Regions from separate parts of the Ensifer sp. NPDC090286 genome, predicted to be linked through region 2. Evidence: predicted binding sites of a transcription regulator. Region 2 holds the regulator's gene; each other region holds the start of a gene.
The links. Region 2 encodes LexA, which represses DNA repair genes until DNA is damaged. Its sites were predicted from a motif close to TGTTCNNNNTGTGTTCNG; they were not measured.

Region 1 (7,640 bases), on a different contig from region 2:
CCGTTCAACTCGTCGGCGCCGATTATGTACATCAACGACGAAGCGCTGAAGAAGGCCGGCGTCGAAGCGCCGAAGACCTGGGAAGAGTTCGAAGCTGCCGCCCCGAAGCTCAAGGAAGCCGGCTACATCCCGCTCGTCCAGTCGCAACTGACCTGGCAGTTCACCGAGAACTTCTTTTCGCGCAACAACATCCAGTTCGCCACCAACAACAACGGCTATGATGCCGTCGCCGACACCGAGCTGAAGGTCACCGACCCGAACCTCGTCATGATGTTCGACAAGCTCAAGGCCTGGAAGGACGAAGGCTACTTCGCGTTCTACGGCGCCGGCTGGAACGACAACCAGAAGGTCTTCGAAGAAGGCAAGGCCGCCTTCTGGATCGGTTCGTCGGGCTCCTTCGGCGGCCTGCAGAAAACGGCGCAGATGCCGTTCTCGGCAACCTTCCTGCCCTATTGGGGCTCGATCAAGGGCGCCGGCACCAACTCGTTCATCGGCGGTGCTGCTCTGTTTGCCATGTCCGGCAAGTCGGATGAGGAAAACAAGTGCGTTGCCGACTTCTTCCAGTTCCTGACCTCGCCTGAGATCCAGTACTTCTACCACAAGGCCACCGGCTACGTCGCCATCACCAAGGCAGCCTACGAGCTTGCCCAGAAGGACGGCTACTACAAGGAGAAGCCGGTTGCCGAAGTCGGCATCAAGCAACTCATGCTGCCGGCCGGCGACTGGTCGAAGGGCTACCGCCTCGGCTTCTACCCGCAGATCCGCGAAATCATGGAACGCGAGTACGGCCGCATCTTCTCGGGCGAAACGACCGTCAAGGACGCGTTCGATACGATCGAGAAGGAAGGCAACGAGCTGCTCGCTCGCTTCGCCAAGACGGCCGGCTGATCTCCATGTCGACCGTGACAGATCTCCTCCCCGCGTCGCGGGGAGGGACCGGAACAAAGACCGGGGGGCGTCGCTTCGGCGCCTTCCGGTTTTTCGGTGGCCAGTCGAATAGCGGAGGGGAAAGTGCTGCAAAGCGCGTGCAGTTCTCCTCGCGGTTCCTGCCTTACCTCTTCCTCGCGCCGCAGCTCGCGATCATCTTCATCTTCTTCTACTGGCCCTCGGTTCAGGCGATCCAGTCGTCCTTCTATCTCGAAGATCCCTTCGGCTTCGGTTCGACCTTCGTCGGCATGACCAACTACACGGACGTGCTGAAGTCGGGCGAATATCTCGGAATTGCCCGCTTTACTGCCGTCTTCACCGCGCTCGTGACGTTCTTTGCGCTGTCGATCGGCCTGTTGCTCGCCGTCAAGGCGGATGGCGTCATTCGCGGCAACGCCGCCTACAAGACGCTGCTCATCTGGGTCTATGCCATCGCCCCGCCGGTCGCCGGCCTCATCGGCATGATGTTCTTCGACCAGCATATCGGCCCGATCGTCGAGCTTGCGCGATGGTTCGGCTGGGACATCAAGGTGGGCCTCAACTACTTCGACACCGCCTTTTCCATGGTGGTCGTCTCGGTCTGGAAACAGATCCCCTACAACTTCATCTTCTTTCTTTCGGGCCTGCAGGGCATTCCGGTGGCGGTTCGTGAGGCGGCGGCGATCGATTGCCGCTCGGGCTTCCGCCGCTTCTGGACGGTGATCCTGCCGCTTCTGGCGCCGACCGCCTTCTTCCTTCTGATCATCAACGTCACCTATGCGCTGTTCGATACCTTCGGCGTCATCGACGTGATGGTGAAGGACAAGGCCGCCAACAACCCGATCACCCTTGTCTACAAGGTCTACATGGACGGGTTCCGCGGCAACGATCTCGGCGGCTCCTCGGCCCAGTCGGTGATCCTGATGCTGATCGTCTTCGTTCTCACCATATTCCAGTTCCGCTTCATCGAGCGGCGCGTGCACTACAATTGAGGCGGGGCCGATGTATCGCACCAAGATTTTCGACCACGTCATCCTCCTCTTCGGCGTCTTCATCATGGTGGCGCCGGTTGTCGTCGCCTTCATGACCTCGACCCACGAGGCGGCCGATATTCACCGCAATGGCCTCAGCCTCACCTGGGGCGGCCATTTCGTCGAGACCTACACGACGGTGCTGACGCGCGAGGGCGGCTTCACCGGCAAGATCACCGGCTTCAACATGATGCTGAACTCGATGATCCTGGGCCTCGGCTTTGCCGTCGGCAAGATCGTGCTGTCCATGCTGGCCGCCTATGCGCTGGTCTATTTCCGCTTTCCGCTCGCGACCTTCTTCTTCTGGGTGATCTTCACCACGCTGCTTTTGCCGCTCGAAGTGCGCATCCTTCCGTCCTACGAAGTGATGAACACGCTGAAGCTGACGAACACCTATACCGGCCTGATCGTGCCGCTGCTCGCATCCGCCACCGGCACCTTCTATTTCCGGCAGTTCTTCAAGTCGGTGCCGGACGAGTTGCTGGAGGCGGCCCGTATCGACGGCGCGGGGCCGTTCAAGTTCTTCATCGACGTCCTGGTGCCGCTGTCGCGCACGATGATGGCGGCGATCTTTATCATCATGTTCGTCTACGGCTGGAACCAGTATCTTTGGCCGACGTTGATGACCACGGACGAAGGCTTCTTCACGCTGGTGCGCGGCATCAAGCAGATCCTGCTCGTCTGGGTCGGCTCGAACATCCCCGACTACAACGAGGCCTTCGCGTTGGCGATCCTCGCCATGCTGCCGCCTGTCATGATCGTCGTGATCTTCCAGCGCTGGTTCATCAAGGGCCTGACCGAAAGCGACAAATAGCGGAGCGGCGGCGGGACAAAGGTCCCGCCCGCTCCTGAAACGACACCAATTTTACGGAGGCAGCCATGGCGGCCATTACTATCGCCGAGGTCTCGAAGATCTATCACGGCAATGTCGAGGCGGTGAAATCCGTCTCGATCGACATCGAGGACGGCGAATTCATCGTGCTGGTCGGCCCGTCCGGCTGCGGCAAGTCCACGCTCTTGCGCATGGTTGCCGGCCTTGAAACGATATCCAAGGGCACGGTGACGATCGGCTCGCGCGTCATCAACGACGTCGATCCGGCCGAGCGCGACATCGCCATGGTCTTCCAGAACTACGCGCTCTATCCGCACATGACCGTCTACGAAAACCTCGCCTACGGCCTGAAGAACCGCAAGACGCCGAAGGCGGAGATCGACGCCCGCGTCGCCGAAGCCGCGCGCATGCTGGAAATCGAGCCCTATCTCTCCCGCAAGCCCCGCGCGCTCTCGGGCGGCCAGCGCCAGCGCGTCGCCATGGGCCGCGCCATCGTGCGCAAACCGGCGGCCTTCCTCTTCGACGAGCCGCTCTCCAACCTCGATGCCAAGCTGCGCGTGTCTATGCGCGGCGAGATCAAGCGCTTGCAGAAACGCCTCGGCACGACCTCGCTCTACGTCACCCATGACCAGCTCGAAGCTATGACGCTTGCCGACCGGCTGGTGGTTCTGAACGGCGGCCGCATCGAACAGATCGGCCGGCCGCTCGACGTCTATCACCGCCCGGCCTCGACCTTCGTCGCGAGTTTCATTGGCTCGCCGGCTATGAACCTGATCAAGGGGCACATCGATGGCGGCAGCTTGCAGATCGGTCTCTACAGGATAGACCTCGCCGGCCGCGCGCCGGTGGAGGGTGCCGTCACCGTCGGCTTGCGCGCCGAGGATCTCCGGCTTGCGGGCGTCGGCGAGGACGCCATGCTGTTTCAGGTCGACTATGTCGAGGAACTGGGCGCGCAGCGGCTCGTGCATGGCACCATCGAGGGCCAGGCGCTGACCATCGCGCTGTCTCCGGAAACGCCGCTGTCGGGCGATCTCGCGGTGACCATCGCGGTCGACCGCCTGCACTTCTTCTCGCCCGAGACCGGAAAGCGGCTGGAGCGCGGCACGTCGTTTGCCAATGAAGCCCCGGCGCAGACCCTTCGCCTGGAGACCGCATCGTGATTTTCGAAACCGTCGAGCAACTTGCCGTTCCCTCGCTTGAAACCCGCGCCAGCTTTGCCGAGATCGTTCGCACCATCGCCGCCCATGACGCCGCCATGGCTGCCCGGCCGGAGATGAACAGCGTCGAGGTCGGTGGTGCGCCGTCCTCCGAGACGTCGCTCGCCTTTCCGTTCACCGTCTCTGCCTGGAACCTGGAACGCTGCCTGTTTGCGCCGGAAAGTGCTGCACATCTGGCCGAAACGGGCGCGCCGGTCGTCCTGCTTTCGGAAATGGACAACGGCATGGCCCGCACCGGCCAGCGTCATCCGACCGCCGAAGTCGCCGATATGCTCGGCATGCAATACGCCTATGGCATCGAGTTCATCGAGCTTGGCCTCGGCTCCGACACCGAGCGCGAATTCTGCGAGGACGATTTCAACGCCAAGGGTTTCCATGGCAATGCGTTGATGGCATCCGTACCGCTCAGTCGACCCTTCATGCTGCGCCTCTGGGGTGAACGCCTGTGGTTCACCGATGGCGAGCAGCCGCGCCTTGGCGAACGTATGGCGATCGGCGCCGTCATTGAGACCGAGGCCGGTCCCTTCGTCGCCGTCTCCACCCATCTCGAAAGCGCAACGACCGCCGTCTATCGCGAGCGCCAGGTCAAGGAATTGATCGATGCCCTCGACGAGACTTTCCCGGGCCTGCCGCTGCTGATCGGCGGGGACCTCAACACCGGCAACCATGCCGGCGGCGACTTCGAGGCCGAAGGCCTCTTTGCCATCAGTGCCGCACGCGGCTTTACCCGCCACGGCGGCTCGCTCGACATCATGACCACACGGCCGAGCCTCATCACCCGCTGGCCGGAACGGGCGATGAAGCTCGACTGGTTCCTGTCGCGCGGTCTGAAAATTGGCGAGACCCGCATCATCCCGTCGCTCGACGAAACCGGCCGGCCGCTTTCGGACCACGATCTCATCACCTGCGTCGTCGAAGGCTTCGAATAGGCCCGGCTCTCCTTGCCTAAGGCCCGCCCGCATTCTACATGTCGAGGGCTTTACCAGTGCGGCAGGGGGCAGCGGTTTTCCCGTCCTCTTCCGTTCCGGTAGTTTGAAATCGATCACGGCTGTCCGTGATCCATGAGGGATGGGTAGATGGCGAAAATCGTCAATGTCGGGGTCCAGATGGACCATGTGTCGGGCATCAACATTGCGGGGGATTCCACCTTCGCCATGAGCCTCGAGGCACAGTCGCGCGGCTATCGCCTTTTCCACTACACGCCCGAAAAGCTGTCGCTGCGCGACGGCAAGGTCTATGCGAGCGTGCAGCCGATGACGCTGCGCGACGTCAAGGGTGACCACTTCACGCTTGGCGAAGCCGAGCGCGTCGATCTCTCGACCATGGACGTCATCTTGCTCCGCCAGGACCCGCCCTTCGACATGGCCTACATCACCTCGACGCATCTTCTGGAACGCCTGCATCCGAAGACGCTCGTTGTCAACGACCCCGCCTGGGTGCGCAATTCGCCGGAGAAGATCTTCGTCACCGAATTCGCCGACCTGATGCCGAAGACGCTGATCACCCGCGATCCCGCCGAAATCGCCAGCTTCCGCCAGGAAATGGGCGATATAATCCTGAAGCCACTCTACGGCAACGGCGGCGCCGGGGTCTTCCACTCGACCCGCGACGACCGCAACATGTCGTCTCTCCTGGAAATGTTCGGGCAGATGTTCCGCGAGCCCTTCATCGCCCAGGAATACCTGCCGGCCGTGCGCAAGGGCGACAAGCGCATCCTGCTCGTCGATGGAGAGCCGGTGGGCGCCATCAACCGCGTTCCGGCGGACCATGACGCCCGCTCCAACATGCATGCCGGCGGCCGCCCGGAGCCAACCGAACTGACGGCGCGCGAGAAGGAAATCTGCGCGCGCATCGCGCCGGCACTCAAGGAGCGCGGTTTCCTCTTCGTCGGCATCGACGTTATCGGCGACTACATGACCGAGATCAACGTGACCTCGCCGACCGGCATCCGCGAAGTCAAGAAGTTCGGCGGCGCCGATGTCGCCAGTCTTCTCTGGGACGCGATCGAACGCAAGCGCGCCTGATCAATACCTCGGCCGACGATCCATCTCGGGTCGATGGCGCTGCCGCGGGCTTCCGCCCGCGGCCGTTTGCTGGAACGCCCTTGCCGGTGCGTCCACCTCTTTCAGATGTTCTGTTATTGTTCTTGTTTTTGTGCGTGATCCGTGCAAGGCTTCTGCCTGCAACCCTGGGCGGTTGCGGCGCCCGATAGCCGGGCTGCCTGGGCGAGGGGGCAAGCATGGTCGCGCGCGTCAGCACGGTGGCATTTCAGGGTATCGAGGGGTTGCCTGTTGACGTGCAGGTGATGGTTGCGCCCGGCAAGGTCGGCATGCAGATCGTCGGCCTGCCGGACAAGGCAGTCGCCGAAAGCCGCGAGCGGGTACAGGCCGCGTTGCATGCGTCTGGTCTCGCCCTGCCGGCCAAGCGGGTCACCGTCAATCTCGCGCCCGCCGATCTGCCGAAGGAAGGCAGCCATTTCGACCTCGCCATCGCACTCGGGCTGATGGCAGCCCTCGGCGCCATCCCCGGCGACGCGCTGGCGCCTTATGTGGTCATCGGCGAACTCAATCTCGATGGCACCATTGCCGCCGTTGCCGGGGCGCTTCCCGCCGCGATCGGCGCCAACGCGCTCGGTAAGGGGCTGATCTGCCCGGCCGAAAGCGGACCAGAGGCGGCCTGGGCCGGCGCCGAGATCGATATCCTTGCGCCGCGCAGCTTGATCGCGATCGCCAATCATTTCCGCGGCACGCAGGTGCTTTCTCGGCCTGAAGCCGCCATCCGCTCGGGCGCATCTAATCTGCCCGATCTCGCCGACATCAAGGGACAGGAGAGCGCCAAGCGGGCGCTCGAGGTGGCTGCTGCCGGCAACCACAATCTCTTGATGGTCGGCCCGCCCGGATCGGGCAAGTCGATGCTTGCTGCCCGCCTGCCGTCGATCCTGCCGCCGCTCAATCCGGCCGAATTGCTCGAAGTGTCGATGATCCACTCGATCGCCGGGCAGTTGCCGGGCGGCAAGCTTTCGGACCGACGGCCGTTCCGCACGCCGCACCATTCCGCCACCATGGCCGCGATGGTTGGTGGCGGCCTTCGCGCCAAGCCCGGCGAGGCGTCGCTCGCCCATAACGGCGTGCTGTTTCTCGACGAGTTTCCGGAATTCACGCCGCAGGTACTCGATGCGCTGCGCCAGCCGCTCGAAACGGCCGAATGCATCATCGCCCGCGCCAATCACCGGGTGAGCTATCCCGCCGCGATCCAGCTTGTCGCCGCCATGAACCCCTGCCGCTGCGGCATGGCCGGCGAGCCGGGCCGTAGCTGCGCCCGCGGCCCGCGCTGTATGTCCGACTACCAGGCGCGCATCTCCGGCCCGCTGATGGACCGCATCGATATCCGCATCGACGTGCCGGCCGTCAGCGCCGCTGATCTCCTGAAGCCGGCGGCCGCCGAAAGCAGCGAGGTCGTCGCCCGTCGCGTCGCCCGCGCCCGCGCCATGCAGATCGACCGCTTTGCCGCCCTCGGCCATGCGGAGCTGACCAGCAATGCGCGCGCATCGACCTCGCTGATCGAGAAGATTGCGGCACCCGATGCGGCCGGGCTGCAGCTTCTCAGGGACGCTGCCGAAAAGATGAAGTTCTCCGCCCGTGGCTACCACCGTGT
Region 2 (7,640 bases):
CGTCACTGTCCGCAGCCACGGCTGTTGTCTGGTCTCCTTCCTTGAAGGCATTCGCGCACCCCAGCACCTGCCGATAGGTCGTCTCGTCAAAGCCACCCTTGATCCTGCTGATATAGGCGAAGACGTCCTCGTCCTGCTTCACCTCGTCGATTGCGAGTTGTTTGCGCCCACTGCGGCACGGGCAACATGGCTGTAGGCGGTCAATGTGGCCGCTGAAGTCCCCGCCACCAGCAGCAGATCGCGCCTGGACAGTGCATGCTGGTCTGAGAATATGCCTTTGCGCATTGCCATTTCCTTTCCGCAAAACGTCTATCGGCATCTCGCCGGACAACCCTCTGGTGACCGGAGATTGAAGCAAGGCGCATAAGAGTAAATGCTCGACAGGCGTCACTGGGCATCGACACGGACTCGGCGAGCCTTGACCAATCGGGCCTATCCAAGTCGATTACTGCAGGCTCATCACGATGCGACCGTCGATCTTGCCCGCTTCCATGCGGCGGAAGATCTCGTTGATGTTCTCGAGGCTATCCCACGAGAAATGCGGCGCGACCTTGCCTTCGGCGGCGAATTGCAGCGATTCCTCCAGGTCCTGTCGAGTGCCGACGATCGATCCGCGCACAGTGATGCGCTTCAGAACCGTTTCAAACACCGGCACTGAGATCATGCCGGGGGGAAGGCCGACGAGCGCCATGGTGCCGCGCGAGCGAAGGAAACCGAATGCCTGCTCCATCGCGACGGGTGAGACGGCAGTCACAAGCGCGCCATGCACGCCGCCGGTGGCCTTGATGACCTGCTCGACCGCATCCTTCGCCTTGCCGTTGACCGTGATGTCTGCGCCCAGTTGCTTTGCCAGTGCCAGCTTGTCGTCAAAAATGTCGGCGGCGACGACATGCATGCCCATCGCCTTTGCGTATTGCACGGCCATGTGGCCGAGCCCCCCGATGCCGGAGACCGCCGCCCATTCGCCGGGACGGACTTCGGTCTCCTTCAATCCCTTGTAGACGGTCACACCCGCGCAGAGCACCGGCGCGGCAGGGCCGAACTCCAGCGCCTTCGGCAGGCTGCCGACGAAATCAGGATCCGCCAGTCCGTACTCCGCAAACGTTCCGTTGACCGAATATCCCGTGTTCGATTGGGCCGCGCACAGCGTCTCCCAACCGGTACGGCAATGCGGACAGTAGCCGCAGGCGCTGTGAAGCCAGGGAACACCGACCCGGTCTCCCTCTTTCACTCTTTTGACGCCGGCGCCGACCGCCGAGACATAGCCGACGCCCTCGTGTCCGGGAATGAACGGTGGACTGGGTTTTACCGGCCAGTCGCCGTTTGCGGCATGGAGATCGGTATGGCAAACGCCCGTTGCTTCGTATTTGACCAGGATCTGCCCCGGCTGCGGCGTGGGCACCGCCAATTCGTCGATCGTCAGCGGCGCGCCGAATTGCCGGACCACGGCCGCCTTCATCATCTGAGCCATTTGCCAATCCTCCTCCAATCGCCGGGCCACGGAGAGGTTTCTGATGGGAACAGCGGGCCGGCAGGGGCCTATCTCACATGCGAAAATCGTGTAATTGGCGCGGGCATCATGGCGTTCACGACCAGTGCCCGGACGGCATTTCATGGTTGGCGTGTATCGCCTACACTTCAACGAGGCTCACGGAGCGCCATCGTCCGGTTGCAGGGTAAACCCGCCGGCAGAGTTCGACAATGGGTGGAGTGCAGAAGCGGTTCAGAGCCCAACGGCCTCGCTCAGCCTAGCCGGATCGAGCAACGCTTAGCGGGCAACGACGTTCGAGCGGGCGTGCTGGCGCGTGTGTATTGACAGGCTCGGCGGCCATCGTGTTGACTGAATGCTACGGGGCCGTAGCTCAGTTGGGAGAGCGCCGCAATCGCACTGCGGAGGTCGAGGGTTCGACTCCCTTCGGCTCCACCAAAGCAAACAGAATCGTGCCCATTGCCGAAGCATTGAAGAACCGCGGCTGATTTGTAATCAGCAGATCGCAAGTTCGAGTTTCTCTGGGGACACCACTCGTCCCGGCCACCGCCCGGCCTTCGCGCAACAACGCCCGCTCACGCGCCCCCTGTTTTCAGAGGCTGAACGGATCCCGTGCCGAGCGTTTTTCGCTCGGTGCATTGAACGGATCCGCCTTCTTCTCCCTGGACTTGCGGCCTTCGTCGGCGATGATCTCGTCGACTGCCTTCTGGCACTTCATCAGCTCTTCGGCCGCGGGGCCAGTGCCGCGCAGGCTGAGATTGGCGATGACGCGATCTTCGAACGCGATGGCCAGGCCCCGCTTGCGCACGAAGCCCGTCAGGAACTCGGCGTCGGTGACGTTCACGAACAGAAACTTTCCGCTCGCATCGCCAGCGGCGGTCGCCGAAGCGCTCCAGGGCTCGGTCTTGTCGAAGCGAAACGTCAGGTCGTATTCCTTGCCGACCTCAAGCGACCGCCAGTCGTCGCTGGCAAAGCTCATGTAGAGCGGCGACTCGGAGCCCTTGGGATAGAACCCGAGGCGCAGGGTGACGCCGCCGTCGAATTCCGACGAGATGAAGCAGGAGCCCTCCATCGAGGTGTCGGATGCAACGGTCCAACCGTCGACGTCCTTCCACTTGATGATTTCGGACTCCTCAGCCGCGGCCGATCCCGCGGCGATCAGACAGCTTACCAATCCGACCAGCAATCTACGCATGCAAAACCCCCGTTTGCCCGCATTTTGATAGGTCCCCGCGCCGCTGTCGAGGGTACCGAGCCCGATACCAGCAACATTTTAGGAATATTCACCTCTCTGCGGCAAGCGGACGCGCCCATCACATGGCGAAAGGATCCTTCGACGACTTGGTCTGGCCGCCACCGGCAAAGGGATCGTTGTTCGGGGCAGTGCCACCGGCGCCGGCAAAGGGATCGTTCGCTGCCCCCTGCCCGCCATTCGGGATCAAGGCGCTCACCGCCTCCTGACATTTGAACATCTCGCTCACCGCCTTCATCGAATCGCGCAGGCTGAGGCTCGCGACGACGCGTCCCTCGAAGGCCAGCGCCAAGGTGTTCTTGCGAACGAATTCGGTAAAGAAGTCGGTGTTGGAAAAGTTGACGACGAGGGCCTTGGCGCCGGTAAGATCGACGCCGAATGCAACGGCCGGCCACTGGCGACCACGGTCGAGCTGCAGGGCGACGTCATATTCCCGCTGCGGCTCGATGGATTTCCAGTCGGCATTGCCGATCGAAAGAAACGCCAGGTTCGCCGACCCACGCGGATAAAAGCCGATACGAAGGATCGCGCCTGCATCATAGCTCGTCGCGGCGTAACACGAGCCTCCCAGGGAAGGATCGGAACCCACCGTCCAGGCGTTGATCCGTTTCCAGATGTTCGAACGCCCTTCTTCAGCAGACGCCGCTCCGGCCGTGAGCAACAGACCGAGCACCACCAACGACAATCTACGCATGCAATTACCCCACTTTCCACGCAAAGTTATCCTTTTTTGACCTCCTGTCGAGACGGTGATGCCCCTTCCTCGCAGGGATTTTTGCGCATCCCGCACCCCCGGCCCTAAAGCCGGTACAGCCGTCGCGTTCTTCGCGGGTCGCAAGAGGAACGCTCAAGATGAACTCGAGGTGGAGCGGCTGGCGCAAATCAGACACAGCCTGTAGGCAAAGAGCTGTTGAACACGGCAGAGTGATCGCCATGCTTGCTGGACTTCGGAACGAAAGCACGGTTCACATCGTTTACCACCCCATCTTGCCCCCTTCATCAAGTGGACGTTCCCCGTGCTTGCCGCCCTGCTTCTCGCTTCGATAGTCGCATCGCCCAATATGCCTGACGTCAAGCTCAGCGCCGCGACAGTGGATGAACTCCAGACCGATTTCGAACGGGCCGTGCCGTGCCATCAGATCGATGGACGCAACGTGTGGAAGGGTGCGCTGGCGTTCTACATCCAGTCCTTCGTTTATGACGGCGACACGCCCGTCGCGACCGACGCCGCCGACGCGGTGCTGCCGGAAGACAACAGCGCAGAGACGGTGAAGGAGTTCGAGGACGCCTGCTCGACCTCGCAAGCGACCTAAATCTCTCCTCATAGAGCCCCGCGATTCGCTCGAATCAGCTGCGCAGACTGGCGTCATCCGGCGCGATTTTGGCACGCAACCGTCGCCGATAAGCGCCCTGCTCCCGCAAAAGTGACCGATCGGCACCCCCAGAAGCGGCCAATTGCCTGAATTCACGGAATTTTAGGCACTTGCGGAACACATATGGAACAGATAGTGTCTGTTCTTGATTTGTTTCACGCCTCTGGAGCGACGTGCCATGCTGACCCGCAAGCAACAGGAATTGCTTCTGTTCATTCACGAACGCATGAAGGAGTCGGGCGTACCGCCGTCATTCGATGAAATGAAGGATGCGCTCGACCTGGCGTCGAAGTCCGGCATCCACCGTTTGATCACCGCGCTCGAAGAACGCGGCTTCATTCGCCGGCTGCCGAACCGGGCGCGCGCGCTCGAAGTCATCAAGCTTCCGGAAGCCTACGCCGCCGGCCAGCAGCAGCCGCGCAGGGGCTTCTCGCCGAGCGTGATCGAAGGCAGCCTTGGAAAGCCGCCGGCGGCCGCTCCTGCCGCGCCGAAGCCGGCGCCGGTTGCCGAAAGCACGTCCGTTTCCGTCCCGGTGATGGGGCGCATCGCTGCCGGCGTTCCGATCTCGGCGATCCAGAACAACACCCATGACATCACCGTTCCGCTCGACATGATCGGCAGCGGTGAACATTACGCCCTTGAAGTGAAGGGCGATTCGATGATCGAGGCCGGCATCTTCGACGGCGACACCGTGATCATCCGCAACGGCAACTCGGCCAATCCCGGCGACATCATCGTGGCGCTCGTGGACGACGAGGAAGCGACGCTGAAGCGCTTCCGCCGCAAGGGCGCGTCGATTGCGCTCGAAGCCGCCAACCCCGCCTACGAGACGCGCATCTTCGGACCGGATCGCGTGAAGATCCAGGGCAAGCTCGTCGGGCTGATTCGCCGCTACCATTGAGCTGCAGGCAGAACACCGAATTAAAAAAAAGAGCCTCGCCAAGGCAATTGGCGAGGCTCTTTCCATTTCGGGTGACCTGAAATCCAGATCGTCTATTCGTGGATCGTATATTCGCCGAGTTCGCAGAGATCCTGCGTGTCCTCGGTCGTATCGAGGGCCGAGCCCTCTTCGAATTCGAATCGCATGTCGTATTTGCAGACGTCCCGCCCGTCGGCAATGGTGATTTCCATGCTCTCGCCAGGGTTCAGGACCTGCCGACCGAAAACATCGTCTTCCCACTCATTGACGCCGACCGGCGACGTATAAAAGTTCGTCAGGACCACGCTGGTGTTGTTCTTCAGCTGGAAAACCAGGTCGTCCGCGTGCGCCTCAATAGCGGTCGTCGCAAAACACGCCAACGCCGTCAGGATCAGTCTCTTTTTCATTGATGCCATTGCCTCCGTTCTTAATGTTGACGGACGCTACCGATGCGGCTGATCTCAGCGGAGTCATCGTTCCCCCTCTACCGATTTCACCGAAGCGATAAGATCCGACGGAGGCATAGGAGACGTGGCTTGCGCGGACGTGGGGTCGCGCGCACATCCTCCAACTCGCTGAAAGACAAGAGAAGCTCCCCAGTCGCGAAGGCATTGACGAGATACCAGTTTCCTGGCCATCGCGAAAATACGCGTCGAACTCTCATCCTGTGGAAAGCAGCCATTCGCTGATTCCACTTTGTATTTTTCAGAAAATGCCTCTTGCGGATTTTCTGCAATCATTCTAAATCCGCGCCAACGCTTGGTTATCCAAGCAGTGAGGCCTCGTGGCGGAGTGGTGACGCAGAGGACTGCAAATCCTTGTACCCCGGTTCAATTCCGGGCGAGGCCTCCAAAATCTTCACCTCATTCAAAGTGTAGACACGACGCCTTCAACACGAACGCGTCGATTTCTGCCGTTTGCTATCTTAGCACCAGGGCGTCGGGCGTCCGTCCCACGGGCGCACCAGCCCCTCGGAAACAAGCACGCGTCCAAGAGATTGATCGCCGCGGGTAACCAGGCGCAGTTTTTCGCCGGCCTTGGCGCCTGATCGCCCGCCTGCCGAAACCAGCTTGAAGTCGCCCGCGTTCAGCAACTCGCGCAGGCGCTGCTTGGCGTAGAAGCCACGCGAACGCTCCTTGTCGCAGCTTGCCTGGCGGATTCGCGGCGCATCGACGTCGGCGACACGAATCGTCTCGCCATGAAAGACGAAAGTGGCGCCATCGATCACGCAGTTGTCGTTGCGAATGCCGCAGAAATAAAACTGGTCGGTACGGATGGACGCCGTCTTCACCTCTTCATTCGGTCGCACGACAGGGGTGGGTGGCGTGACGCCGACATTCACCGACGGTACCGGTGCGGCCAGAGCGACCTTCGTGACCGGGTCGGGCTTCGGATTCGGCTTGTGCCTGTCCGCCTGATGCGCGACGCGCTCCTGCGCTTCAGGAACGGCACGCGGAGGCTTCGGCTTCGTCTCCGTTCGCGACGCAAAGGCCACGACATCGGAAACCACGGGCCAGTGCCGCAACTCGGCGCGATGGTCATAGGCCATGACGCCGCCAAGGGTGAGCGCTGCGGCCAGATACCACGGCGCCATGCCGCCCTGCTTGCTGCTGCTTCTGCCCGAACTGCGGCGTCGACGTTTCGTAGTGGCTTTGGCCATCGGTCCCCATCCTGATTCGAGACCGCATTATGCGTTTGATGGGTTGCCGAAAAGTTTTCGAGGGTACCCCAACAGAGGGGAAGACTGCGACGAACCGGTCATTCGCCCTGCGCATCACGGCCGTTCTTGAAATATTCGGGAATCGAACCGCGACCGCCCGAAGATTGGAAACGGCCCTGCCCGCAACAAGAGGACCGGCAATCGCCGTGCGGGTCAGGAGCCTTTCGAAGAATTGGTCTTCCCGCGCCAGCGCGCCCACCAGACGGCCAGGCGACGACGACGGCGGCGAACCGAGGGAATGTCGTGGGAAAGCACGATCAGGCCCAGCGGTATCATCCAGAAGCCCAGCACGGGCAGGAAACCGAGAAAACCGCAGAACACCAGCAGCGAACCCAGCAGGATGCGCAAGAGCGGAGAGTCGGGCAGCGCGATGCGCCATTTGCCCAGCACGATCTGTCGTGTCTGCGGATCAATGCCGAAATGCATCTGCTTCCTGTTTTTATTCATCATTCCCTATCCGGCGTGTTTTCCCACAATTGGGGACTTCTCCACAGCCTGACAACGGAACTTGTCATTTTTTTTGAAAAAAGCGCTTGGCAAATCAGAAAAGCATGCGTATTAGCAGCCTCACTTCTGAAGCGCACAGCACAACAGCGGCGCGGATGATCCCTGGTAGCTCAGCGGTAGAGCATTCGACTGTTAATCGACAGGTCGCCGGTTCGAATCCGGCCCGGGGAGCCACTTTCTAAAAGAGCCATTTGCAGCGATGCGAATGGCTCTTTTTCATTTTGCACCTATGTTCCCTAGGTGATCAATCCCCAAACTCCCGATGGTTCTCCATGACAAAGGCCGCGGCGCCACCCATCATCGTCTGGTTCCGCAAGGATCTTCGCCTGGCCGACAATCGCGCCCTTTCGGCCGCTGCCGGCGAAGCCGCCGTCATTCCC
Region 3 (7,640 bases), on a different contig from region 2:
CAGCAGGAGACATAGACGAGCAGCGCGAAAGACGCGGCATGGCTTTCTGGAAAGCCGTATTCGCCGAAGCCTTCGATCTGCTTGAAGCAACGCTCGGCGAAGTCCCTGTCATAACCGTTCGTGACCATGCCCTCGATCATCTTCTCGTGGAAGGTATGGATGGTCCCGGTGCGCTTGAAGGTCGCCATCGCACGCCGTAACCGGTCGGCCTCGCTGGGTGAGAAGCCAGCGGCAGTGATGGCGATCTGCATCGCCTGCTCCTGAAAGAGCGGCACGCCAAGCGTCCGTTCCAGAACGAGCTCCAGTTCCTTGCTCGGATACTCGATGGGAATGCCGAGTGCGTGCTGCTCCCGCCGTTTCAGATAGGGATGCACCATGTTGCCCTGGATCGGTCCGGGTCGGACGATCGCCACCTCGATGACGAGGTCATAGAATTTCTTCGGCTTCAGCCGCGGCAACATGCTCATCTGTGCCCGGCTCTCGATCTGGAAGACGCCGATCGTATCGGCCCGGCAGATCATGTCGTAGACGGCGTCCTGATGATCCTTGAAGAGCTGATGCAGGTTCTTCCGCTCGCCGTAATGCCGGTCGAGCAGGTCAAAGGCCCGGGCGATGCAGGTCAGCATGCCGAGCGCCAGAACGTCGATCTTCAGGATCTTCAGCGTGTCGAGGTCGTCCTTGTCCCACTCGATCATGTAGCGGTCGGGCATCGCCGTGTTCATGATCGGCACCACCTCGTCGAGCCGATCGCGGGTCATGACAAAGCCGCCGACATGCTGGGAGAGATGTCGCGGGAAGCTCATCAGTTCGGTGGCGTAGTCGAGCACCTTCACGGTCGTCGGGTCCTTCGTATCGAGACCGGCGGCCTGCGCTTCGCGCTCCGACAGATCGGCGACCGACCAGCCCCAGACCGCGCCGGCAAGCGCCGACTGCACGTCTTCCGAGAACCCGAAAGCCTTGGCGGTCTCGCGGCCGGCGGAACGCGCCCGGTAGCTGATGACGGCGGCCGTCAGCCCCGCATGTTCCTTGCCGTAAGTGCGGTAGATGTGCTGGATCACCTCTTCCCGCTTCTCGTGCTCGAAATCGACGTCGATATCCGGCGGCTCGTCCCGTTCGGTCGAGAGGAAGCGATCGAAAAGCAGGGTGGTCGAAAGCGGATCGACTTCGGTGATCCGCAGGCAATAGCAGACGGTGGAATTGGCCGCCGAGCCGCGACCCTGGCACAGGATATGAGCACTGCGCGCAAACTGCATGATATTGCGCACCGTCAGGAAGTAGGGCTCGTAACGCTTGCTGGCGATCAGTTCGAGCTCGTACTCGATCTGCGTCGACACCTTCTTGGGGATCTCACCGGGATACCGCTCGCGTGCGCCTTCCATGGTCAACCGCCGCAGGGTCTGCGTCGGCGTCTCGCCCGGAATGCTCTCATCCGGATATTGATATTCGAGATCCGACAGCGAGAACTTCAGGCGTCCAAAGAAATGCCCGGTATTGGCAATCGCTTCCGGATAGTCGCGAAAAATGCGCGCCATTTCGGCGGGCGTCTTCAAATGCCGCTCGGCATTAGCGTGCAGCCGATAGCCTGCCGAGGCGATCGTCACATGCTCGCGGATGGCGGTGACGACATCGGCAAGCGGCCGTCGATCGGCGGCATGGAACAGCGGACTGTTGGTGGCGACGAGCTTGACGGAGGCATGGCGGGCAATGGTCGCGAGCCCGGCAAAGGCAAGCTGGTCGAAGCCGTCATAACGCGGCACCAGCGCCAGATAGAGCCGGTCGTCGAAATGCGGTTTCAGCCGCTTGAGGAAATCGGCAAGCAGGGTTGCCTCCGGCGCACCGATGACAGGACCCGGCAGCACCGCAAACAGCAGATCCTCGCCCCATTCGATGAGATCGGCCTCGTAGAGCGTACAGGTGCCCTTCTTGGCCCGCAGGTTTCCGGCACTCAGCATCCGGCAGAGATTGCCCCAGCCGCGGCGGTTTAGGGGATAGGCGAGCACGTCGGGCAGGTCTTCGGCAAAGGAGAGCCGCGCACCGGGCTGAAAGGCTGATTTTTCCACCTTGGCCTGCGCATGGGCGCGCACCACGCCGGCGACCGTGTTGCGATCGGCAATGCCGAGGCCGCCAATACCGAGGCGGCTCGCCGCAACCACCATCTCGCCCGGATGGGAGGCACCTTCGAGGAAGGAGAAATTCGACCAGGCGCCGATCTCGAAATAGGGGGCAACGTCGCTCATGCGAAGACTCCATGCATGAACCAGCGCGGCGGAGCGCTCGCGCCATAATGACCCTCGCGAAACAGCCAGAACCGCCGGCCGCTATCGTCCTCCACTCGGAAGTAATCGCGCTCCAGCGCCGGCTCGCCGTCGAGCCACCATTCGCCGGCGATCCGCTCCGGCCCCTCGGCGCGCGCGATACGGTGCAGCGTGCGCCGCCAGCGAAAGCTTCTCGGCGGCCCCTCCGGCACCTCGGCAACCGCCTCCACCGGCTCGGGACTTGGAAAGAGCCGCTGCGGCCGGGCGGCGGCGGCAAGCAGGGGCGCCGGAATGTTGCCAGCCGATTCCTCAACCTTGCCGATCAGCGCCAGGTCCGTGAGCGGCCGGAAGCTTGCCGCCCGCTCCGGCACGTGGCTTTCCGAGAGCGCCGGCACCATGAGGCTTTCTGCGCCGAACCGCGCCATGACCCGATCGGCGAAGGCGGCAAGCGGACGCACGCGATCCGGCGTGCCGGAGAAATCCTCCTGCATCACCTCGTATTTTTCGCTCTTCGGCACCGAAAGCCGGAGGATTTCAAAGCCGAAGCCGGCATCGAGATCGTCGTGTACCGCCTGCAGGCGCTCGCGGAAAAGACCGGCGACGCGCCGCGGATCGTTGAGCGGCGAGGAGGTACCGGCGGCGATGCGGAAGACCGCACCGTCGACACGAAAGAGCAGAAGCTCGAACAGGCGTCCGCCCTCGCCGCGCTTCTCCAGCTCCGGTTTCAGCCGCAGTGCCAGTTCTTCCGTCAGGCCCAAAATATCGTCTTCACCCTGGACCGGCTCGCCGAGCCGCCGCTCTGCCGAAAGGGCAGCGACCGGCAACCGTGGCGACAGCGGCTCGTCCTCGCGCCCGAGCGCCTGGTCGAGACGCAGAAGCAGGGTTGCGCCGAACCGGCGAGCAAGCGGCGCACGCGGCGCCTCGATGAGGTCGCCGATCTGCTTGAGCCCGACCCGGCCCAGCGTTTCGATCGTTTCCCGCGGCAGCCGGAGTGCTGCCATCGGCAACGGCGCCAGCGCCCGCGCCGCCTCGTCCTCGGCAAGGATAGCGTCGGAGCCGAAACGCGCCACCGCCCAGGAGAGCCCGGCGGACGAGGAGATCGCCGCCCGGGCCTCGACGCCCAGATGGAAAAGGCGAGCGAGCAGATCGTCGAGCAGCGCCTTTTCCCCGCCGAGAAGATGGGCGCAGCCGGTGATGTCGAGAAAGAGGCCGCTGTCGCCATCGAGCGCGACGAGCGGGGTGTAGCGGCTGCACCAGTCCGCCAGCCCTGCAAGCAGAGCCCGGTCGGCGGCGGGATCGGCCGGCAGCACGTCGATCTCGGGACACATGGCCCGCGCTTCGGCGACACCCTGGCCGATATGAAACCCACGCCTTTCAGCAAAACCATCGAGCGCAACGAGACGCATTGCGCTCTTCACCTTGTCGGCGAAGACGACGGGCGGGTGTTCAGGACGCCCGCGGGAAAGCCACGAGTTCCCCCAGCGCTTGCGCGCGACCCGATCGGCCGGAAGATGCGGAAAGGCGAGCGACAGAATGCGCTGGTTGTGGATCTGCCGCAGCAGCGGCTGGTAGGGGCTCGACGGGGTAAAGGCGGCGGTCATGGGGGTTCCACTCCAGGAAGAAGCCGAGCGGCGCAGGAGCCCTGCTCTTCTCGGCAATGACGTGAAAGACGGGATGGCCGATGCTGCCGCGAAGCATCGATCCATCCGGTAGCGGTCGCTCGCGCGCCGGCGCCGGCTCGACGAGAAAGCGAAAGAATGCGCTGCTCGCCTCCTCGTGTCCGGACTGGCGCAGAAGCAGAAGGGGGACGTGGCCGGCGCGCGAGCGCACATGCAGGCGCCGGCTCTCGCTGAGTGCCAGGGCAGCCGAGTTGCCGCGAATTTCGAGAATGACGGCGCAGAAGCTCGGCACGGAAAGTGCGGCCTCGGCGATCCAGAGCGCATCCTTTATCGTGCGCGGCAGGCTGAAGACGAGGCCGCGGACATCGAGGCCAAAGGCCTTCAGACCCAGCCCATAAGGCATGCCCGCCTCGTTGGAAGCCATCGACTGGCTGATCCAGAGAACGGGAGCCGCCGGCTCTCCCTTCTCAAGCCGCGCCCGTTGGCAGAGCACGCCGAGTGCTGCGGCAAAACCGGCGGCCGCACCCGCATCGCGCGTCTCTGCATTGCGGATTTCCGTCATGCCTTCGAGCGGCAGGCCGCCTTCGAGAAGATCGTCCAGATCGGGAACGCCAAGCGCCAGCGCCTTGCGGCCAGGCTCGTCTTCTTCCCGTTGACGGAAGCCGCCGGGATCGGCCGCCTTGGCGGCTCGCACGACGCCCGGAAGCCGACGGTTTTCGATCCTGGCTATGGTTTCTCGGAGCGAAAGTACCGTCTCCCGCTGCACGGCTGTGTCGGCCATGACGGTCAACTCCCATCAGTATGTTCATGTTATGTTCTATTAGATTCCAGAGCTTCCTAAATGAGTCAACAGCCAATTCTAAGAATTTATTCCTGTCCCTGTGGTCAAGGAATTCAACACTCGAAAAACAAAGGCAAAATCGCTATATGGAGGGCAACAAGGAGTGCCTATGGCCCGCATTGACCAGACCGATGATTGGCGGGAACGCCACGCACCGACGCTTACCACTTTCGAGCAACTTGCGCTGGAGGCCTATGGCCACCTGCCGCAGGAATTCCGCCAGCTGACGACCGACCTTGTCATCGAGGTCGCCGACTTCCCGAGCGACGACGTTTTCGAGGACATGGCGCTGGAAACGCCTTTCGACCTGCTCGGCCTCTTCGAAGGCAGTGGCATCAGCGAACGCTTCACCATGGAAACCGGCCAGTTTCCGAACCGCATCACCCTCTATCGCCGCCCGATCATCGACTACTGGGCGGAGAACGAGGAGACGCTCGGCGACATCATCACCCACGTGCTGATCCACGAGATCGGCCACCATTTCGGCCTCTCCGACGACGACATGGAACGGATCGAGGCCAGCGTCGAGCACGTCGGCGGCTGACGCTTCATTTGCCGATCATCGCGCGGTGAGGGCTGCCCCATCCGCCTGCCGGCACCTTATCCCCGCAGGCGGGGCGACGGAAACGCGCGGCACCCGCTCGCCTGCATACCCAATTCCAGAAACGGGCTTCACGTGCCGACTATTCGCGATGACCAAGCGTCCGTCGCGTCCCCTCTCCCTGCCCGCGGGGAGAGGGTTACTCCTCGGGTGAAACCCGAGGAGAGGGCTAAACTGCCTACTGTTCCGACAGCTTGATATCCGGGGTGTAATCCTTGCCCTCGACCTCCTTGACCACCGCCTGACCGCACTGCATGTGCTGCGTATCGGCATTGAAGGCATACGTGGGCGAGCCGTGCAGGCTCCAGCCCTGGTTCAGCGCCGCCGTCACCTTGTGGCAGAAGGTGGCGTCGTCGGGACCGGTCAGGAAGCGGTAGAGTTTCAAGATCTTGTCTTTCGTTGTTCGATGAGGTCCGCCTTGGCGGCAAGCGTTACGGCCTGGTAGAGGTGCAGCCGCTCGACCATGCGTCCGTTGAGATTGATGACGCCCTTGCCGGCATTTTCCGAGAGCGCAAAGGCGGCGATGATCGCGCGGGCCTCGTCGACGGCGATCTGCTCGACGCCGAAGCGCTCGTTCGCCGGGTCGATCTGCGCCGGATGGATCAGCATCTTGCCGTCATAGCCCATGTCGCGGCCCTGCCGGCATTCTTCGTCAAAGGTGGCAGCGTCGCGAAAATCGTTGAACACGGCATCGATGACATCGAGCCCGCCACCACGCGCGGCAAGCAGGATCTGCATCAGCCAGGGGATGAGATAGGGCCGGCCCGGACGATCCGGAACGCCGGTCTCCTTGCGCAGGTCGTTGAGGCCGACGACGAAACAATCGAGCCTGCCGCTGAAGGTGCGGCCGGCCTCGGCGATAAGAGGCGCGTTGATCACTCCGCGCGGCGTCTCGATCATCGCCCAGAGGCGCAACGTCTCCGGCGCATCGTTCTCGTCGAGCCAGTCGGCCGCCGCCTGGATATCCGCTGGGCTTTCGACCTTCGGCAACAGGACGGCGTCGGGATTGGCCACAAGCGCAGCAGCAAGATCGCCCTGGCCATAGTCCGAGCCGATCGCATTGATGCGGATGACGATCTCGCAATCCGGCCGGCTTGTCGTCAGATACTGCACCAGCGCCGCACGCGCTTCCACCTTGCGCTCGGGCGCTACCGCATCCTCGAGATCGAAGATCGCAGCATCCGTCGCAAGTTCCGCGACCTTGGCAAGCGCGCGGGCATTGTCGGCCGGCACGCAAAGCACCGAGCGGCGCAGGCGTACCGGGTGATGTTCGCTCGATTTGTTCATGCTTCAGTTGTGCCCGCCTTTGCCGCGTTCCGCAAGACGAGGCGAACCGCCGCACCCCTTTCGAGGGCCTGCCTCTTGCAAGTCCGAAGGCGAACCCCCACATCGCCATCAGAAAGGTGACGATTATGCAAAGCATTCGCTCTGTTCTCTTTACGGCCGCAGCCCTGACCATCACGTTCGCGGCCTTTGTGCTTACCGCCTCGCTGGCGCTGGCCCTTGCCGGCATCGCCGCCGTCGTCGTGGTCGGCAGCGCCATTGCCACCCGGCTGAACTTCAGGCCAGCCCGCGCCACCGTGCGCCCGGCTGCCGCAGGCCCCGCCCAGGGCCAGCGCGAGATGCGCATCTGGAACGACGGTCGCGGCACGATCATCGACCTCTAATTCCCGGCGGTCGGAAGCGATCCCCAGCGATCTTGGTACCCTGCAATCGGGCCGATCAACGATCGGCTCGAGTCCTGTCGGCGTCCCTTGAAAACTGTCATCCAGCCGGCTGCGATTTTTTTTCGACCCCATGTCGGATCGACCATTCCATGTCCGTCCTTGAAGCAGGCCAGCACGGTCCTGGCTCTTTAAACAGGATGGAGAACGATATGGATACCCAGACGCAGCAGCCGGCACCGGTCCTCAACGGCCTTCTGCCCTATCTTCAGGTCGATGGCGCCGCCAAGGCCTCCGAATTCTACCAGCGCGCCTTTGGCGGCAAGGAAGTGGGCCGGCATCCGCTCGACGAGCAGGGCCGGACGATGCACATCCACCTCTATGTCAACGGTAGCTCGCTGATGCTCGCCGACGCCTATCCGGAATACGGCCATCCCTTGGAAAAGCCGCAAGCCTTCACCCTGACGCTCACCGTCGACGACATCGATGCCTGGTGGGACCGTGCGGTTGCCGCCGGTGCCGAAGTGGTGATGCCGATCGAGGTGATGTTCTGGGGCGACCGCTACGGCCAGCTCCGCGATCCCTTCGGCGTTCTCTGGGCCATGAACAGCCCGGTCAAGGCAGGCTAAGTCCCTGCAGACAATCGAAATCCGGACGAAG
Region 4 (7,640 bases), 370 kb from region 2:
TCGGCGGACACGAGGATGCCCCCGAGGACGTACTGCCGCCGAGGGACGAACGGGCATGACGCCGGCGCGGGAGACGGGCAGCGAGCCCAAGCCTCCGCGTCCCGCGACCCTGCGGCCCCGGGATGCCGCTTCGATCATGCTGCTCGATCGCGTTGGCGGCCGCGTGCACGTGCTGATGGGGCGGCGCCATAGTGCCCACGCCTTCATGCCGGATCTCTACGTGTTCCCCGGCGGACGTCGCGATACTGGCGATCACCGAATTGGCTTCGGTTCCGATCTCCATCCCTCCGTCCTGCGAACGCTGAAGGTAGCCGGCGCGCGCGGGCTGTCCGATGCTCGGGCACGCGCCCTCGCGCTTGCCGCCTTGCGGGAACTCTACGAGGAAGCCGGCATCGCCATAGGCGCGCCGCTTCCGTCCGCGGAAGCTACCGTTCCCTTTCTTCCCGATCTTGCAAAGTTGCGCTATATGGCTCGGGCCATCACCCCTCCAGGCAACACGAGGCGGTTCGATACGCGCTTCTTCGCCGTGTTCGCCGACGAGGCCGAAATCGATCCCACGCGGTTCCTGGACAGTCGGGAGCTTCAGGATTTGCAGTGGATCGATGTGAACGCTACGCCGTCGCTACGGATACCTGACATCACCGCGGTCATCCTCGCGGACCTCAGGAACGGACTGGACGCCGATCCTTCGCTGCCCTGCGAACGACCGGTTCCGCTCTACACCTCGCGCCATGGGCGCTTCGTGCGCACGTTGCTCTAAGGATCCGCGTCAGATGTCACAGCCATCGCCCGGTACGGCTGCACCGGTTGAGGAAATTCACTGGCGGTCGCTGATCGCGGCCGTCGCCGCAATCAGCGCGGTCGGCATCGCCATTGGCCTCGGCCTACCGCTGCTTTCCATCATCATGGAGAAGCGCGGGATTTCCTCGACCCTCATCGGCCTGAACTCGGCCATGGCGGGCCTGGCATCGATGGTGGCTGCCCCGTTCACGACGAAGTTCGCTCACCGACATGGCGTAGCGCCGACGATGCTCTGGGCCGTACTGATCGCGGCCACCAGCGCGCTCGGCTTTTATTACATCACCAATTTCTGGCTCTGGTTCCCGCTCCGGATCGTCTTCCACGGAGCGATCACCGTCCTCTTCATTCTCTCCGAGTTCTGGATCAACGCGACGGCGCCGCCGCGCAAGCGCGGCTTCGTGCTCGGGATCTACGGCACATTCCTGTCGCTCGGGTTCCTGACCGGACCGCTTCTCTTCTCGATCCTCGGCAGCGAAGGCCTCCTGCCCTTCCTCGTCGGCGCCGGCGTCATCCTGTTGGCGTCCGTGCCGATCTTTCTTGCGCGCGACGAAAGCCCTGTCATCGACGAGAAGCCGGAGCGGCATTTCCTGCGCTATGTCTTCCTCGTGCCCACGGCAACGGCCGCCGTCTTCATCTTCGGCGCGGTCGAATCAGGCGGCCTTTCGCTGTTCCTCATCTTTGGAACACGGTCCGGTTTCAGCGAATCGCAGGCGGCGCTGCTGCTGACGGTCATGGGCGTCGGCAACTTCATCTTCCAGATCCCGGTCGGCATGCTTTCCGACAGGGTCAAAGACCGCCGCACACTGCTCTCGGCGATGACACTGATCGGCCTCATCGGCGCGCTGTTCCTGCCGCTCTTGGTCGAGAGCTGGTTCCTGATGGCAATCGTGCTGTTGTTCTGGGGCGGCTGCGTCTCCGGCCTCTACACGGTCGGCCTTAGCCACCTGGGCTCGCGGCTTCAGGGCGCGGATCTCGCGGCCGCCAACGCGGCCTTCGTGTTTTCCTATGCCGTCGGTACCGTCGCTGGACCGCAGGCGATCGGCGCGGCGATGGACGCCACCGGCAACAACGGTTTTGCCTGGGCGATCGCCGGCTTTTTCGGTCTCTATGTCGCGCTTTCGGTGGTCAGGATCGTTTTGAAACCAAAACGGTCTTGACTTTTCGGCCGCGATTTGTAGTTTCGCGCCAACCTTGCCCGTGGCCCGCAACCGGTTGTCCACGGCTTTCATTGTTACAAAGGCAGGACGACCATGGCAAAAGCCACCACCATCAAGATCAAGCTGCTTTCGACAGCCGACACGGGTTTCTTCTACGTCACGACCAAGAACAGCCGTACGATGACGGAAAAGATGACGAAGACCAAGTACGACCCGGTCGTCAAGAAGCACGTCGAATTCAAGGAAACCAAGATCAAGTAAGATCGCCGGTTTTCGGGAATTGAAGGGCGCCGACCGCAAGGTCTGGCGCCTTTTCCTTTTTGGGCCAGCGCCTTGGGCATCTCGTAAATTTGCCGAGCGCAACGCGTTCACGCCGGCCCCAGCAAACGGCTCGCCCTCCCCGGCTCTTGTCCCAGAATCAAAACGCCGCCCCGAAGGCGGGACGGCGTGTCGGAAAGGGGGTCGGCTGGCCTCTGACTGCGGCACGAGGATTCCGCGGACGCCAAAAGCCAACCGACCGACCCCACGACCCAGGAGATGCGGCGGACCTGAGCATCATGGGGTAACGAATATCGCAGAAGGCCGATGCCCCCTCTTTCATGAGCATCACCTGAAAATAAAAAAAAATCAACGAATTCTTAATGCGCGGAGCGGTGCCGCTCGGCGCATGGTTAATTCTGTATCAGACCTGGACAGGCACACTGCATGATCCCTGCTGCTACCCAAACTCCCCGGTAGCAAGAGGTGACGCGAGAATACAACTTTGAATGCAGGCCGCAAGAGGCGGCCCAAGAAATTCCTTGAAGGGCGCCGGGGCCCGAGACGCGTTGGCCGCGGCTCAGGCGGCGGCTGCCACCACCCGGTTACGGCCTTCGTGCTTGGCCTGATAGAGCGCCGTGTCGGCGCGCTTCAGCAGCGCTTCGGCCGTGTCGTTGCCGGGCCGGAGCGTCGCAATCCCCATGGATGCGGTGACCTTCAAGGGACCATCCGCCTGCGGGATCGCAAATGGCAGGCTTTCGATGATCGTTCGCAGACGTTCCGCGACACCGGCTGCCATTTCGGCGGAGGTGTCCGGCATCACCACGATGAACTCTTCCCCGCCGAACCGGCAGGCAAGATCGGCTCCCCGCACCGTCGTGCGGATGCGATTGGCGAATTCCCGCAGCACTTCGTCGCCGACATCATGACCATAGGTATCGTTGACCTGCTTGAAGCGGTCGATGTCAGTCATGCAGATGGACAGCGGCCGCCCGCGCGCGGCGGCACGATCCATCAGCAGCTTCAGGTGCGTGTCGAAATAGCGCCGGTTGTGCAGCCCGGTGAGGCCGTCGGTGACGGCAAGCTCGATGGTCTGCTGCACGCTAGACCGCAGCCTGTCATTGCAGTGCTTGCGCCGGATCTGGGTCATAGAGCGGGCGATCAGCTCGTTGGGATCGACCGGCCGCATCAGGTAATCCGTCACGCCGAGATCGAGCGCACGCACGACCAGTTCGTCGCTGCCCTGCTCGGCGATCAGCAGGATCGGGATGAAACGGGTACGCTCCAGCGAGCGCAACTGCGAGCAGAGCCGCAGCGGATCGTAGTCGTCGAAATTCGCATTGACGATGACGAGGTCGAAATTGTTCTCCGCCGCCTCGAACAGTGCGGCCTGCGGATCGGAGATGACCGAGACCTCGGCAATCGGCTTCAGCGCACGCTGCAGCCGCTCCTGCGATGAGCCGCGGCCATCGACGAGCAGGACGTTGCCGGGCTCGTCTGGCCGGTCCGCCCGGCCGATATCCTCAAGCCCGATCGTCTGCGCCGTCTGCGCCCGCAGACGCAGCTCGTCGCTGACGTTCTTCAGCCGCACCAGGCTCTTCACCCGCGACATCAGTTGCAGATCGTTGACGGGCTTCGTCAGAAAATCATCGGCCCCGGCCTTCAGGCCACGCACCCGGTCCGAAGGCTGGTCGAGCGCGGTGACCATGACCACCGGGATATGCGCCGTCTTCGGGTTGGCCTTCAGCCGCTCGCAGACTTCGAAACCATCGAGGCCGGGCATCATGATATCGAGCAGCACCAGATCGATGGGCGTCTTTTCGCAGAGCGCCAGGGCGGCATAACCGTCACTGGCCGTCAGCACGTCGAAGTACTCGGCAACCAGCCGGGCCTCGAGCAGCTTCACATTGGCCGGAACATCATCGACAACAAGAATACGCGCAGTCATATCAATTTTCCCGCCGCTCAGGCATCGCCCAGGTAGGTTTTGATCGTCTCAATGAACTTTGGTACCGAGATCGGCTTGGAGACATAGGCTTCGCAGCCGCCTTGGCGGATCCGTTCCTCGTCGCCCTTCATGGCAAAGGCGGTAACCGCGATGACCGGGATGACGTGCAGTTCGTCGTCTTCCTTCAGCCACTTCGTCACTTCCAGCCCGGAAACCTCCGGCAGCTGGATGTCCATCAGGATAAGATCGGGCCGATGCTTGCGCGCAAGCTCGAGCGCTTCCATGCCGTTGCGAGTCTGGATCGTCGCATAGCCGGAGGCCTCGATCAGGTCGCGGAAGAGCTTCATGTTCAGCTCGTTGTCCTCAACAATCATCACCTGTTTGGGCATGTCGATCCCTTGCTGTCCATCGTCACCTTGCAAGTCTCCTCAGGACAATTAACGTGCGGAGCCGACGACTCGACCCATTTCCTCAACGTCAGAGATAGGCCTATTTGGTTGAAAAATAGGTAACTCCGCACGTAAAAACCATACGGGGACAAACCATTGAAGAGCGCCGACGAAATTGCAGTAGACATTCTCGCCTGGCTTGCCGGCGAGCCGGAACTCCTGTCCCGTTTCCTGGCGCTGACCGGCACGGACCCGACGGCGCTGCGCAACGCTATCGCCGAACCCGGTTTCATGGGCGGGCTCGTCGCCTTTCTGATGGACCATGAGCCGACCCTGATGGCATTCTGTACAGCGACCGGTACGGCGCCCGAAGACGTTGTGCGCGCCCATACGGTCCTTTCCGGCCACGCAGGCTTCGAGGATTGAGGGTGGCAAACGCACCGACAGTTCGCAGCATCACGCTTGGCAACCGCCCGCTGATCGTCAGTGACATCGACGATGTCGTGCTTGAATTCATCAATCCGTTCAAAGCGTTCCTCGGGAGCTGCGGCCATGTGCTGCTGCCCCGGTCGTTCCGCCTGACCGGCAACATCATCACGCATGCCGACGAGCAGCCGGTGGCGGAGCCGGAGGTCAAAATCCTGCTCGACGCCTTCTACGGCTCGCAGGATCGTTGGCAGACGCCCGCCGCCAGCGCCGTCGAGACGCTCGCCGCATTGTCGGAGGAAGCCGATATCGTCTTTCTGACCGCGATGCCGCCGCAACACGCCGCGGTCCGCCGCGCGCTTCTCGATCAGCTCGGCCTTCCCTATCCGCTGCTTGCGTCCGAAGAGCCCAAGGGCCCGATCGTCCAAAAACTTCACGGCGGTCGAACCGTCCCGCTGGTCTTCATCGACGACATGCTTCGCAATTTGCGATCGGTGAAGGATCACGCGCCGTCCTGCCTGCCGATCAACCTGATGGCCGACTCGGAATTCAAGGCGCTCGCGCCGAAGCTCGACGCAGACATTCGTGCTGTCGCCGATTGGCCGGAGGCAGCCGCCGCCATTCGCGCGCATTTCCGCCGCTAGCCCGGACCGGCAGCCCGTCGGCGCAAATTCAGCTACGCCGGCGCTGCGCGAGACGCGCCCGACGATCCTTTTCAACGGCGACAATTGCATTGTGATTTCCAATCGCGCCTCCTTGAGACTCGCTAGAGTAGAGCTTAAGGTCGCAATGTTCAATATTTGTTCCCGATATGCCCGACAGCGCTGCTCACTCTCCAGGCTTCTGCCGCGACTGCCTCAAGGAACAGGCGGCGTCGGTGCGGCGCTGCCTAGCCTGCGGCAGCCCGCGCATTCTGCGGCATGCCGAGCTCTATGACCTGACGCTGGCGCACATCGATTGTGACGCCTTCTATGCCTCGATCGAGAAGCGCGACAACCCGGAGCTCGCCGACAAGCCTGTGATCATCGGTGGCGGCAAGCGCGGCGTGGTCTCTACCGCCTGCTACGTCGCCCGCATTCACGGCGTGCGCTCGGCGATGCCGATGTTCAAGGCGCTGGAAGCCTGTCCGCAGGCCATCGTCATCAAGCCCAATATGGAGAAATACGCCCGTGTCGGCCGCGAGGTGCGCACGCTGATGCAGGAGCTGACACCGCTGGTGCAGCCACTGTCGATCGACGAGGCCTTCCTCGAACTCAGCGGCACGGAGCGGCTGCATCACGATCCGCCGGCGCGCACGCTTGCGCGTCTTGCCCGCCGGATCGAGTTGGAGATCGGCATCACCGTCTCGGTCGGCCTCTCCTATTGCAAGTTCCTCGCCAAGGTGGCCTCCGACCTGCAAAAGCCGCGCGGCTTTTCCGTCATCGGCCAGGCCGAAGCGCTGGACTTCCTGCGGGAAAAACCGGTGACCCTGATCTGGGGCGTCGGCAAGGCCTTTGCCGCGACGCTGGAGCGTGACGGCGTGCGCACGATCGGGCAATTGCAGACCATGGAGGAAGGCGACCTCATGCGCCGCTACGGCACCATGGGGCAACGGCTCTTCCGCCTGTCGCGCGGGCTCGACGAAAGAGCGGTCGAAATCGACGGCGAAGCCAAGAGCGTATCCGCAGAGACGACGTTCAACGACGATATCGCGCGCTACGACGACCTTGTCACGCATCTGCGGCGCCTTAGCGAACAGGTGGCCCACCGGCTGCGAAAGTCCGAACTCGCCGGCCAGACGGTCGTTCTCAAGCTCAAAACCGCCGACTTCAAGATCCGCACCCGCAACAGGCGCCTGGACAGCCCTACCCGCCTGGCCGACCGCATCTTCCGCATCGGCCTGCAGCTTCTCGAGAAAGAGGCGGACGGAACGAAGTATCGGCTGATCGGCATCGGCGTCAGCGATCTCTCCGCCCCCGATCTCGCCGATCCGCCGGATCTTGTCGATCCCGCGGCCACCAGACGCGCTGCGGCCGAGGACGCGATGAACAGGCTGCGCGACAAGTTCGGCAAGGCGAGCGTTGAAACCGGCTACACGTTCGGCACCAGAAAACGCGATCCGTAGAGCCGCAGGCGCGCTCGAGCAGCCACGCCTCGCAGAGCGATCACGCAACCTTGATCGACCCCACACACGTCAGGATGAATTCCTTAAAGATTGGCGACTAGGCTTGTTCGCCAAGTCACGTGTTGGGTTGAGTGTATGGTATCGCGTTTCGCTCTCACCGCCAGCGTCGTCGCACTGCTCTTGTCGCCGGCCACCGGTTTTGCAGGCAGTCGCGGGCCGCTGCAGATCATCGTCTCGAAGGACCAGCAATCGCTCGTCGTCTATGACGGCGACGCTGTCATTGCGACGTCGCCGGTCTCGACCGGCAAGGCGGGTCACACAACGCCATCGGGAATCTTTTCGATCCTCGAAAAGCGGCGCCATCACAAGTCGAACATCTATTCGAACGCGCCGATGCCCTTCATGCAGCGGCTCACTTGGTCGGGCATTGCGCTGCACGGCTCCAACCATGTGCCGGACTATCCAGCCTCTCATGGCTGCGTGCGGTTGCCGAGCCAATTTGCCGCCTCGCTCTACAAGATGACCGAGCGCGGCGTGCACGTGCTGATCTCCGACCG

Region 1: a site for LexA is predicted at 6,117-6,134, ahead of ACIQUG_RS19180 (YifB family Mg chelatase-like AAA ATPase). Genes of this name have one in related genera too.
Region 3: a site for LexA is predicted at 4,677-4,694, ahead of ACIQUG_RS29745 (ImuA family protein). Genes of this name have one in related genera too.
Region 4: a site for LexA is predicted at 5,770-5,787, ahead of ACIQUG_RS01240 (DNA polymerase IV). Genes of this name have one in related genera too.

The regions. Positions count from the first base shown of each region.
Region 1 covers NZ_JBIVYF010000003.1:830,563-838,202, reverse strand. Annotated here, with positions in the region: gene ACIQUG_RS19210 (extracellular solute-binding protein) at 1-888, shown strand, start outside; gene ACIQUG_RS19205 (ABC transporter permease subunit) at 894-1,898, shown strand; gene ugpE (sn-glycerol-3-phosphate ABC transporter permease UgpE) at 1,909-2,751, shown strand; gene ACIQUG_RS19195 (sn-glycerol-3-phosphate import ATP-binding protein UgpC) at 2,817-3,929, shown strand; gene ACIQUG_RS19190 (endonuclease/exonuclease/phosphatase family protein) at 3,926-4,915, shown strand; gene gshB (glutathione synthase) at 5,063-6,010, shown strand; gene ACIQUG_RS19180 (YifB family Mg chelatase-like AAA ATPase) at 6,226-7,640, shown strand, end outside.
Region 2 covers NZ_JBIVYF010000001.1:631,701-639,340, reverse strand. Annotated here, with positions in the region: partial or broken gene ACIQUG_RS03195 (ethanolamine ammonia-lyase) at 1-285, opposite strand, end outside; gene adhP (alcohol dehydrogenase AdhP) at 446-1,471, opposite strand; tRNA gene ACIQUG_RS03185 (tRNA-Ala) at 1,852-1,927, shown strand; gene ACIQUG_RS03180 (hypothetical protein) at 2,082-2,684, opposite strand; gene ACIQUG_RS03175 (hypothetical protein) at 2,803-3,435, opposite strand; gene ACIQUG_RS03170 (hypothetical protein) at 3,758-4,054, shown strand; gene lexA (transcriptional repressor LexA) at 4,293-5,015, shown strand; gene ACIQUG_RS03160 (hypothetical protein) at 5,108-5,449, opposite strand; tRNA gene ACIQUG_RS03155 (tRNA-Cys) at 5,812-5,885, shown strand; gene ACIQUG_RS03150 (thermonuclease family protein) at 5,959-6,693, opposite strand; gene ACIQUG_RS03145 (hypothetical protein) at 6,907-7,200, opposite strand; tRNA gene ACIQUG_RS03140 (tRNA-Asn) at 7,360-7,434, shown strand; gene ACIQUG_RS03135 (cryptochrome/photolyase family protein) at 7,533-7,640, shown strand, end outside.
Region 3 covers NZ_JBIVYF010000007.1:168,411-176,050, forward strand. Annotated here, with positions in the region: gene ACIQUG_RS29735 (error-prone DNA polymerase) at 1-2,237, opposite strand, end outside; gene ACIQUG_RS29740 (DNA polymerase Y family protein) at 2,234-3,817, opposite strand; gene ACIQUG_RS29745 (ImuA family protein) at 3,702-4,655, opposite strand; gene ACIQUG_RS29750 (metallopeptidase family protein) at 4,825-5,259, shown strand; gene ACIQUG_RS29755 (DUF1737 domain-containing protein) at 5,495-5,701, opposite strand; gene ACIQUG_RS29760 (HpcH/HpaI aldolase/citrate lyase family protein) at 5,698-6,603, opposite strand; gene ACIQUG_RS29765 (hypothetical protein) at 6,729-6,983, shown strand; gene ACIQUG_RS29770 (VOC family protein) at 7,193-7,609, shown strand.
Region 4 covers NZ_JBIVYF010000001.1:259,018-266,657, reverse strand. Annotated here, with positions in the region: gene ACIQUG_RS01280 (DUF983 domain-containing protein) at 1-59, shown strand, start outside; gene ACIQUG_RS01275 (NUDIX domain-containing protein) at 56-760, shown strand; gene ACIQUG_RS01270 (MFS transporter) at 774-1,958, shown strand; gene rpmG (50S ribosomal protein L33) at 2,052-2,219, shown strand; gene ACIQUG_RS01260 (PleD family two-component system response regulator) at 2,797-4,164, opposite strand; gene ACIQUG_RS01255 (response regulator) at 4,182-4,553, opposite strand; gene ACIQUG_RS01250 (DUF3572 domain-containing protein) at 4,710-4,979, shown strand; gene ACIQUG_RS01245 (hypothetical protein) at 4,982-5,623, shown strand; gene ACIQUG_RS01240 (DNA polymerase IV) at 5,791-7,083, shown strand; gene ACIQUG_RS01235 (L,D-transpeptidase family protein) at 7,219-7,640, shown strand, end outside.